3 regions of the Pseudomonas sp. JL27(2026) genome follow, and region 2 is predicted to be linked to each of the others. Evidence: predicted binding sites of a transcription regulator. Region 2 holds the regulator's gene; each other region holds the start of a gene.
What was found. Region 2 encodes sigma-54, which starts transcription at its own class of promoters, with help from an activator protein. Its sites were predicted from a motif close to ANTGGCATNNANNTTGCTNT; they were not measured.
Positions count from the first base shown of each region.

Region 1: AC1Z1G_RS08805 (circularly permuted type 2 ATP-grasp protein) is a predicted target of sigma-54. The motif match lies at 1,305-1,324, and genes of this name have one in related genera.
Region 3: AC1Z1G_RS22910 (pilin) is a predicted target of sigma-54. The motif match lies at 1,441-1,460, and genes of this name have one in related genera.

Region 1 covers NZ_CM167794.1:1,935,166-1,938,346, forward strand. Annotated here, with positions in the region: gene AC1Z1G_RS08795 (hypothetical protein) at 81-314, shown strand; gene AC1Z1G_RS08800 (ribonuclease E inhibitor RraB) at 528-869, shown strand; gene AC1Z1G_RS08805 (circularly permuted type 2 ATP-grasp protein) at 1,356-2,765, shown strand; gene AC1Z1G_RS08810 (alpha-E domain-containing protein) at 2,778-3,181, shown strand, end outside.
Region 2 covers NZ_CM167794.1:1,016,807-1,019,987, forward strand. Annotated here, with positions in the region: gene ptsN (PTS IIA-like nitrogen regulatory protein PtsN) at 1-299, opposite strand, end outside; gene hpf (ribosome hibernation-promoting factor, HPF/YfiA family) at 312-617, opposite strand; gene AC1Z1G_RS04585 (RNA polymerase factor sigma-54) at 740-2,233, opposite strand; gene lptB (LPS export ABC transporter ATP-binding protein) at 2,507-3,181, opposite strand, start outside.
Region 3 covers NZ_CM167794.1:5,033,452-5,036,632, reverse strand. Annotated here, with positions in the region: gene pilB (type IV-A pilus assembly ATPase PilB) at 1-1,280, opposite strand, end outside; gene AC1Z1G_RS22910 (pilin) at 1,506-1,922, shown strand; gene AC1Z1G_RS22905 (BON domain-containing protein) at 2,236-2,592, shown strand; gene AC1Z1G_RS22900 (DUF2845 domain-containing protein) at 2,803-3,096, opposite strand; gene AC1Z1G_RS22895 (DUF748 domain-containing protein) at 3,097-3,181, opposite strand, start outside.

The DNA of each region.
Region 1 (3,181 bases), 920 kb from region 2:
AAGCGGTGAGGGAACGATTGCCGGGCGTACGAGGTCGAGATGGATGTAGGCCCATCCATGGGTTTATCGAGGAGGCACCGATGCAAAAGTGGGCAGTCACCTTCGTTGACGATCACGGCGTCCAGACGGTGGAGCAATTCGATTGCGAGCAGGAACCCACGATGGAGCGCGCGGCGCAACTGATTCGTTCAAAACTCCTCCCTGTCCCGGCCGAACTGGATCTCAATGATCTGGAAGGGCGTACCGACGATCCGACGGTTAAAAGCCTGAAGGATCAAAACAGCATCCAGATCCTCAGCATTACTCCAGTTTGATAAGCACAGCGATGATCCGAAACCAGATCTTGGCAGGGGATCCCTGTTGCGGCTACTCTGCAATCGAGATCAGCGAATGAATCGCTAAGGTCTGGTCTTGTCAGCTACATGCTTGTTTCCCAGCGGCAATCTGATTGCCGTATCGCTTTCACCATTCGGTTGCGGGCGAAGGGAGTACGGAAAGTCTATCCATCGGTTTGAGGAGGACGTTTCATGAGCACAGCCTATCAAGAAGACATCAGCAGCAGCGTGCTGCGCCGCATGAAAGAAGGCGGTTTTGATTTTTCCCGGTTCCATCCCATCGAGTTCTACGCCATTTTTCCGGACGAGGAGCGGGCACGCCGAGCGGCGGGGCAATTTCGTGGAGAGAGTTTGAATGCTCAGGTCAGTGCGCGCGATGACGGTGTCTGGCATCTGGAGTTGAGCAAGGTGATGTACGCCACTTACGGCGGCATTGGTGACTTCGAGCAGGATTTCGAAGCGGTGGTCGAGCCGCTGGGTGGAATTATCGAAGGCTGGGGCGTCAAGCAGGAGGTACGAGGGCCACTCGCATAACACTATGAACAGCAACAACACTCAGCGACGGCTGACCTTCGGGTTGGCCGTTTTCATTGGTGGTGGGGACGTCGCGAACGGAAAACCCTGAAACAAGAATTCAGCGCAAAAAAAGCCACCCGTGAGGGTGGCCAAAAGGGAAGACCGGTAAGGAGAGGAAACCGGTCGAAACACACCGGACCGGGCCGCCGTGGGCACCATGAACCTGAAGCATGGGCTTGACCCGAGCCTGTCGGGCGAAGCGTTTTGCGCGATGGGACGGATTATCCGCAGGCGCAGACGGGCAGTGAAATCAACTCTGTCTATGTTGGCGATAGCCAATAGCGTTGCTTTGCAATGAAGCGGGCGTGATCAGATGGGAGCGTTTGTCGCACAGGATTGGTGCGGTGCGCGCGGGGTGAATATCCAACCGGTTGATATTAAAGCGCTTATGCCGATGGCACGGGCCTTGCGAAGCTCCAGTGTCCGGGTGACAAGGAGTACGGCATGATCCGCACCTATTTTGATGAGATGTACGATGCCGGCGGCCAGGTCCGCCCGCATTATCGGGAGTTCGCCCGTTGGCTATCCGAAACGCCTGACGAGCTTTTGGCACAACGGCGACGCGAGGCCGATCTGTTGTTTCATCGCGCCGGGATTACTTTCACGCTCTATGGTGATGAGCAGGGGACAGAGCGTCTGATTCCCTTCGACACCATCCCCCGTAGCATCCCCGCCAGTGAATGGCGGATCGTCGAACGTGGCTGCATTCAGCGGGTCAAGGCACTGAACATGTTTCTCGCCGACCTCTACCACGAACAGCGCATCATCAAGGCCGGCATTATCCCGGCCGAGCAGGTGCTGGCGAACGAGCAGTACCAGTTGGCGATGCAAGGGCTGGATCTGCACCGCGATATCTATTCGCACATCTCCGGCGTCGATCTGGTGCGCGATGGCGATGGAACGTACTACGTGCTTGAAGACAATCTTCGTACGCCCAGCGGCGTGAGCTACATGCTGGAAGACCGCAAGATGATGATGCGCTTGTTCCCGGAGTTGTTCGCCGCCCAGCGCATCGCGCCCATCGATCACTACCCGAACCTGTTGCTCGACACCCTGAAAAGCTCCAGTGCGCTGGATGATCCCAGCGTGGTGGTGCTGACCCCTGGCCGTTTCAACAGCGCGTTCTTCGAGCACGCGTTTCTGGCCAGGGAAATGGGCGTGGAACTGGTGGAGGGTGCAGACCTGTTCGTGCGTGACGACCGGGTGTTCATGCGCACCACCGACGGGCCGAAAGCCGTCGACGTGATTTACCGTCGCCTCGACGACGCCTTCCTCGATCCGTTGGCGTTCAACCCGGATTCGATGCTCGGTGTGCCCGGCCTGTTGTCGTCCTATTGCTCGGGCAATGTGGTGCTGGCCAATGCCATTGGCACCGGCGTGGCGGATGACAAGTCGGTTTACCCGTTTGTCACCGACATGATCCGCTTCTATCTGGACGAAGAGCCGATCCTGAAAAACGTGCCGACCTGGCAGTGTAGAAATCCCTCAGAGCTTTCCCACGTCCTGGCGAACCTGCCGGAGCTGGTGGTCAAGGAAACCCAGGGCTCCGGTGGTTACGGAATGCTGGTGGGGCCAGCGGCCAGTACGGCGGAGATCGAGGCCTTCCGGGCGAGGATCAAGGCCAAGCCCCACGCCTATATCGCACAACCGACCCTGTCGCTGTCGACCTGCCCGACGTTTGTCGAAAACGGCATTGCCCCGCGCCACATCGACTTGCGCCCGTTTGTCTTGTCCGGCCGCGAAACCCGTGTCGTACCCGGTGGCCTCACCCGTGTGGCCCTGCGCGAAGGCTCCCTGGTGGTGAACTCGTCCCAGGGGGGCGGAACCAAGGACACCTGGGTGGTCGAGGATTGAAGGAAGCTTGCCATGTTAAGTAGAACTGCCTCGGATCTGTATTGGATGTCGCGTTACCTGGAGCGGGCGGAAAACCTCGCACGGATGCTGGACGTCAGTTATTCGCTGTCGTTGATGCCCCAGGACGGTCGCGGAGATGGCCTGCATGAACTGGCGATGCCGTTGCTGATCACCGGCACCCTCGACGATTACCTGACGCGCCACGGTGAGTTGCACGCCGAACGCTTGCTGCACTTTTTCGCTCTGGATGCGGCCAACCCGGCCAGCATCTACAGCTGCCTCGGTGCCGCGCGGGCCAGTGCCCACGCAGTGCGTGGGCGGATCACCGCAGACATGTGGGAAAACATCAACGCGACCTGGCTGGAGATTCGCGGGATTGCCGAACAGGGCTTGAGTCGCTACGGCATGAGCCGTTT
Region 2 (3,181 bases):
AGGTCGACCGGGGCACCGTCGATGGCGTCAAAATCGATAGGAGCGTCCAGGTGCATCAGTGCACTGATAGGCGACTCGCAGCCTTTGAGGCGGCAGTGCGGGATGGCGATGCCGTTGCCAAAACCGGTGGAACCGAGCTTTTCACGGGCAATCAGGCTCTCGAAGACATCTTGCATCTCCAGATCCGGTACTTCACGGGCGATCAGGTTGGCAATTTGTTCGAGGGCGCGTTTCTTGCTGCCGCCCGGCACGTTCACAAGTGAACGGCCGGGGGTCAGGATGTTTTCAAGTCGGATCATGTGGGGAGAGTGTTAGCGACCAGTGCCTTGCAGCAGGCTCTGTTGCTTTTCCTTATGCTTTTTCAGTTGGCGGTCCAGCTTGTCCGTGAGCAGGTCGATCGCAGCATACATGTCGTCATGTTCTGCGTTGGCGACGACTTCCCCACCGTGGATGTGCAGCGTGGCTTCGATTTTCTGTTTCAGTTTCTCGACAGCCATCGTCACTTGCACATTGGTGATCTTGTCAAAGTGGCGTTCCAGTCGGTCAAGTTTCTCACCGATGTAGGCGCGCAGGGGTTCGGTCACTTCCAGTTGGTGTCCACTGATGTTGACTTGCATACAGCTTCTCCTTCGTTGCCAGTGCATAAGGCGGCAGGCTGGTTAGCCTGCCACTAGGTTGTGTCCGGAAACTGCCTGATGGCGAATTTTCGAACACACCCTGGAACGCGGTGGCGTGGCCCTTACATCAACCGCTTGCGTTCGCTTGAAGGCGCGATCCCAAGGGATTCGCGGTACTTGGCGACGGTGCGGCGGGCTACCTGAATGCCTTGTGCCTCCAGTAAACCAGCGATCTTGCTGTCACTCAACGGCTTTTTCTGATTTTCCGCGGCAACCAGTTTTTTGATGATCGCACGGATCGCCGTAGACGAGCATTCGCCGCCTTCAGAGGTGCTGACGTGGCTGGAGAAAAAGTATTTCAGCTCATAAATACCCCGTGGGGTATGCATGAACTTTTGCGTGGTCACCCGTGAAATCGTCGATTCGTGCATGCCGACCGCTTCAGCGATGTCGTGCAGGACCAGCGGCTTCATGGCCTCATCGCCGTATTCGAGAAAGCCGCGCTGGTGCTCGACGATCTGGGTGGCGACTTTCATGAGGGTTTCGTTGCGGCTTTGCAGGCTTTTGATGAACCAGCGCGCTTCTTGCAACTGATTGCGCATAAAGGTGTTGTCGGCGCTGGTGTCGGCGCGGCGCACGAAGCCTGCGTACTGTGGATTGACCCGCAGGCGCGGAACCGATTCCTGGTTCAGCTCCACCAGCCAGCGCTCGTTGTCCTTGCGCACGATCACGTCAGGGACGACGTACTCGGCTTCACTGGACTCGATTTGCGAACCCGGTCGAGGGTTGAGGCTCTGGACCAGCTCAATGACCTGGCGCAGTTCATCTTCCTTGAGCTTCATGCGACGCATCAGTTGGCTGTAATCGCGGCTGCCCAACAGGTCGATGTAGTCGCTGACCAGGCGCTTGGCCTCGGCCAGCCAGAGGGTCTTGGCGGGCAGTTGGCGCAATTGCAGCAACAGGCACTCGCCCAGGTTGCGTGCGCCGATGCCGGCCGGCTCGAATTGCTGGATGCGATGCAGGACGGCTTCGATTTCGTCCAGTTCGATGTCCAGTTCCGGGTCGAAGGCTTCGAGGATTTCCTCTAGGGTTTCGTCCAGGTAGCCCTGATTGTTGATGCAGTCGATCAGGGTGACGGCAATCAGACGGTCGGTGTCGGACATCGGCGCCAGGTTCAATTGCCAGAGCAGGTGGCTTTGCAGGCTCTCGCCGGCCGATGTGCGGGTGGTGAAGTCCCACTCGTCGTCATCGTTGCTGGGCAGGCTGCTGGCGCTGGTCTGGTAGACATCTTCCCAAGCCGTGTCGACCGGGAGTTCGTTGGGAATGCGTTCGTTCCACTCGCCTTCCTCGAGGTTGTCCACCGTGGGGGCGGTTTCCTGGTAGGAGGGCTCTGTAATGTCGGTATTGGGCTTTTGCTCGATGTTGTCCGCCATGGGGTCGGCGTTATCGAAATCGTCGCCTTCTTCCTGGCGTTCGAGCATAGGATTGGACTCCAGTGCCTCCTGGATTTCCTGTTGCAGGTCCAGGGTCGACAATTGGAGCAGGCGGATGGCCTGTTGCAGCTGCGGTGTCATCGTCAGCTGCTGGCCCATTCTCAAGACTAGCGATGGTTTCATGGCAGGGGCTTAACACCTTATTCGCCGGCGCACATGCGCCATCCACTACAGGGGCGCCGGAGCGCCAAACTTAAGCAAATTATATGCCCGAAACTGAAGTGTTTGCCTAGAGCGCTGTAACAATTAAAACGTTTTAAATTTTTATTGCGCCAGGCTGCGTCAGCCCAAGGCTGAGGAACTGAGGGCGTGGGAATGCCCTGAGCGCCGTATCAATAAAATTCTACTGATTTTATTGAGGTTGGCGCTCCGGTAACAGGTCAAACACCTCGGCGCTTACAGGCGGAACTCGTGGCCCAGGTACACTTCCTTGACCAGTTCGTTGGCCAGGATGGTCGCAGAGTCGCCTTCGGCGATCAGTTGGCCATCGTTGACGATGTAGGCGGTTTCGCAGATGTCCAGGGTTTCACGGACGTTGTGGTCCGTGATCAGGACGCCGATGCCCTTTGCCTTGAGGTGGTGAATGATCTGCTTGATGTCGCCTACCGAAATCGGGTCCACGCCGGCGAACGGTTCGTCGAGCAGGATGAATTTCGGGGCGGTGGCCAGGGCGCGGGCGATTTCCACGCGGCGGCGCTCACCACCGGACAGGCTCATGCCGAGGTTGTCGCGGATGTGGTTGATGTGGAATTCCTGCAGCAGGCTTTCCAGCTCCTTGCGGCGACCGGCCTTATCGAGTTCCTTGCGGGTCTCGAGGATGGCCATGATGTTATCGGCGACCGAGAGTTTGCGGAAGATCGACGCTTCTTGCGGCAGATAGCCGATACCGGCGCGAGCGCGGCCGTGCATCGGCTGGTGGCTGACATCCAGGTCGTCGATCAGCACGCGGCCCTGATCGGCCTGAACCAGGCCGACGATCATGTAGAAACAAGTGGTCTTGCCGGCGCCGTTAGGGCCAAGCAGGCCGACGATCTGGCCGCTGTCGATGGACAGGCTGACATCGCGCACGAC
Region 3 (3,181 bases), 2.0 Mb from region 2:
TCCGCCGCGCTGTTGGTGTGCAGGGTGGAAAGCACCATGTGCCCGGTCTGGGCTGCCTTGATGGCGATTTCGGCGGTTTCCAGGTCGCGGATTTCGCCCACCATGATCACGTCCGGGTCCTGGCGCAGGAAGGAGCGTAGCGCCTGGGCGAAGTCCAGTCCCTGCTTGGGGTTGACGTTGACCTGATTGATGCCTTCCATGTTGATCTCCACCGGGTCTTCGGCGGTGGAGATGTTGATGTCGACGGTGTTGAGGATGTTCAGACCGGTGTACAGCGAGACGGTTTTGCCCGAGCCGGTCGGCCCGGTTACCAGGATCAACCCTTGGGGTTGCTTGAGCGCCGCCATGTACAGGTCTTTTTGCTCGGGTTCGTAGCCGAGGGCATCGATGCCCATTTGGGCGCTGGACGGGTCGAGAATCCGGATGACGATTTTCTCGCCCCACAGCGTTGGCAGGGTGTTGACCCGAAAGTCGATGGATTTGCTTTTCGACAGGCGCATTTTGATGCGCCCGTCCTGAGGTTTTCGGCGCTCCGAGATATCCAGGCTGGCCATGACCTTGAGCCGCGCAGCGATACGGTTGGCCAACTGGATCGGTGGCTTGGCCACTTCGCACAGCAGGCCGTCGGTACGCACCCGTACTCGATAGGTTTTTTCGTAGGGCTCGAAATGCAGGTCCGAGGCCCCGCCCTTGATTGCATCGAGCAGCATCTTGTTGACGAAGCGCACCACCGGCGCATCGTCGGCGTCTTGCCCGGCGATAGCATCCAGGCGCTTGTCGTCGATCGTCTCGATGTCCAGGCCATCAAGGTCCACATCGGCCATGTCTTCAAGGCCGGTGGTGTGGCTATCGAAGAATCGCTCAATGGCGTCAGTGAGTTTGTCGTCCTCCACCAGGATGGCTTCGGTGGTCAGCCCGGTGCTGAACTGGATGTCGTTGATAGCCTGCTGGTTGCTGGGGTCGCTGATACCGACGAACAACTTGTTGCCACGCCGCCAGAGGGGCAGGGCATGGTGTTGGCGAACCAGTTTTTCGCTGACCAGGTCTCTGGGCTGGGTGTCCTTGTCGAGGCAGTTCAGGTCCAGAAAGGCCACGCCAAAATGTTCCGAGGCGATTTCCGCGACCTGACGACTTTTCGCCAGTTTGTTCTGTACCAGGTAGCTGACGAGGGAAACCCGGCTGCGTTGAGCTTGCTGATACGCCTGTTGCGCGCTTTTTTCAGTGAGCACTTCGGCCAGCACCAATTGCTTGGCCAGGCCGGACAGGGCGATGTCATTCATTCGAGCACCAGACGCAAACCATTGAAGACTTATAGCGTAGTCAACCGGTGGCGCCAAACCAGCGAGGCTTGGGTGACAAAAAATGTCAGATAGTGCGCTTCTTCAGGTCAGGAGCCACGTGAGACCAGGCCCTTAACCCCACAGGGCTGGGCAGAAATGCGTTGGCATGTGCTGTGCTTTGTACTGTCCAGATCATGAGATTTCGCCTCATGCCTGGAGCCGTTTATGAACAGACAACAAGGTTTCACCCTGATCGAGCTGCTGATCGTGGTCGCGATCATCGGCATTCTGGCGACATTTGCCCTGCCGATGTATTCCAAGTATCAAGCGCGGGCCAAGCTGACCGCCGGGCTGGCCGAGATTTCGGCGATGAAGGTTCCGTATGAAGATGTGATCAATCAAGGGACCGCGCCGACCACGGCGAACGTGGGGCCTGGTGGCGCCGCGGCGACCAGCAATTGCACGCTGGTGGTAACGGGCACCGCTTCCACAGGGGCCGGCACCATCGTGTGCACGCTTGTGAATGCACCAGCGCCTGTATTGAGCAAAACCATTACCTTGACCCGTGACGCGACAAACGGCTGGTCGTGTGCGACCACCGCATTGCAGGACTACGCGCCTAAAGGTTGCACCGGCGCCTGATCGTGCAGTGATGAACCCATGCCTCGCCTCTGCGGACGCGGGGCATTTTTTTGCTCGTCATTGGGTGGCGGACTGACCTTGGGGAAGCGTTCAGTCATTCATGGCGTTAAGCCTGAAAAAAAACCGCAACTTGCATGTAGAGAATGGCCGGGTCATGCAATTTGCATGATTCCGATTTTTTGATGATTTTATAAGCTATTGATTTATATGAATTTATTCTTTGTCTTGATGTTGGCACATCCTCTGCAACATCCCTGATAACCCTGCTGGGATCGACTGCAGCAGACTTTCTGGAAAAACAGGAGTTACTCGTATGAAGAAGTTCGCTATCGCTGCCGCAACTGCTACCGCGCTGACCCTGACCCTGGCTAGCGGTGCATTTGCCCAGACCACTCAAACCACCCAATCACCCATGGTGGTGGCTGCCGGTGAAATGACCAAGGCTACCGAAGCCACTTCCGATACCTGGATCACCACCAAAGTAAAAAGCGATCTGATGACCGAGAAAGGCATTCCTGGCACCGACATCAAAGTCGAAACCAACAAAGGCGTTGTGTCACTGTCTTCGACCGTAGTCATTACCGAAGCCCAGAAGACCACCGCAGTGAACATCACCAAAAAAATCAAAGGCGTGAAAGCAGTATCGGCTGACGGTCTGAAAGCCGAGTAACGCGCAAGGCTTCTCGCCTGGACCGGGAGAAGACGCGACAGGTGGGCCGAGTCATACACCTGTCGCTGCTTTTGAGTTCATGCGACCGGCCACAAGGATGTGGTCATTACAGGCTCCGGCATTCGTGTCGGGGCCTGTTCTATTGGCAGCGCCGCAAACCCACTGTGGAAGCGGGCCGGGCGGCGTTCCCACCTTGGTGTTGTGCCTGGTTCAGTTACCGCGTTTGCTGGTGATCTGCACCAGCCTGTTTCCTTCAAAGCGCAGGTACTGGTACATGCCGTTGTTCGGGCCGTAGGTCCATTCCTCGACCTGAAATTCTTCCCGGCGATTGGCGCTGCGCTTGTAGCCCAGGGAGTCCCGGGCAACCGGCTCGCCGCATTTTTGCAGCACTTCGCTGGCGCGATCACCCACGCTGATCAGTTGGCTGGCACAGCGCAACGTATCGGCTGCCCACGCGTGGCTGGTAGCAAACGCCACCAGGCAGATCAGTATTCGGGCGCGCACTTATTCGGCATCCAGGTGCATTGGGGTGACCACGCGGCCGTCACTTTCCGCCTGACCGAGGTTGGCATCGATGAAGTACACACGG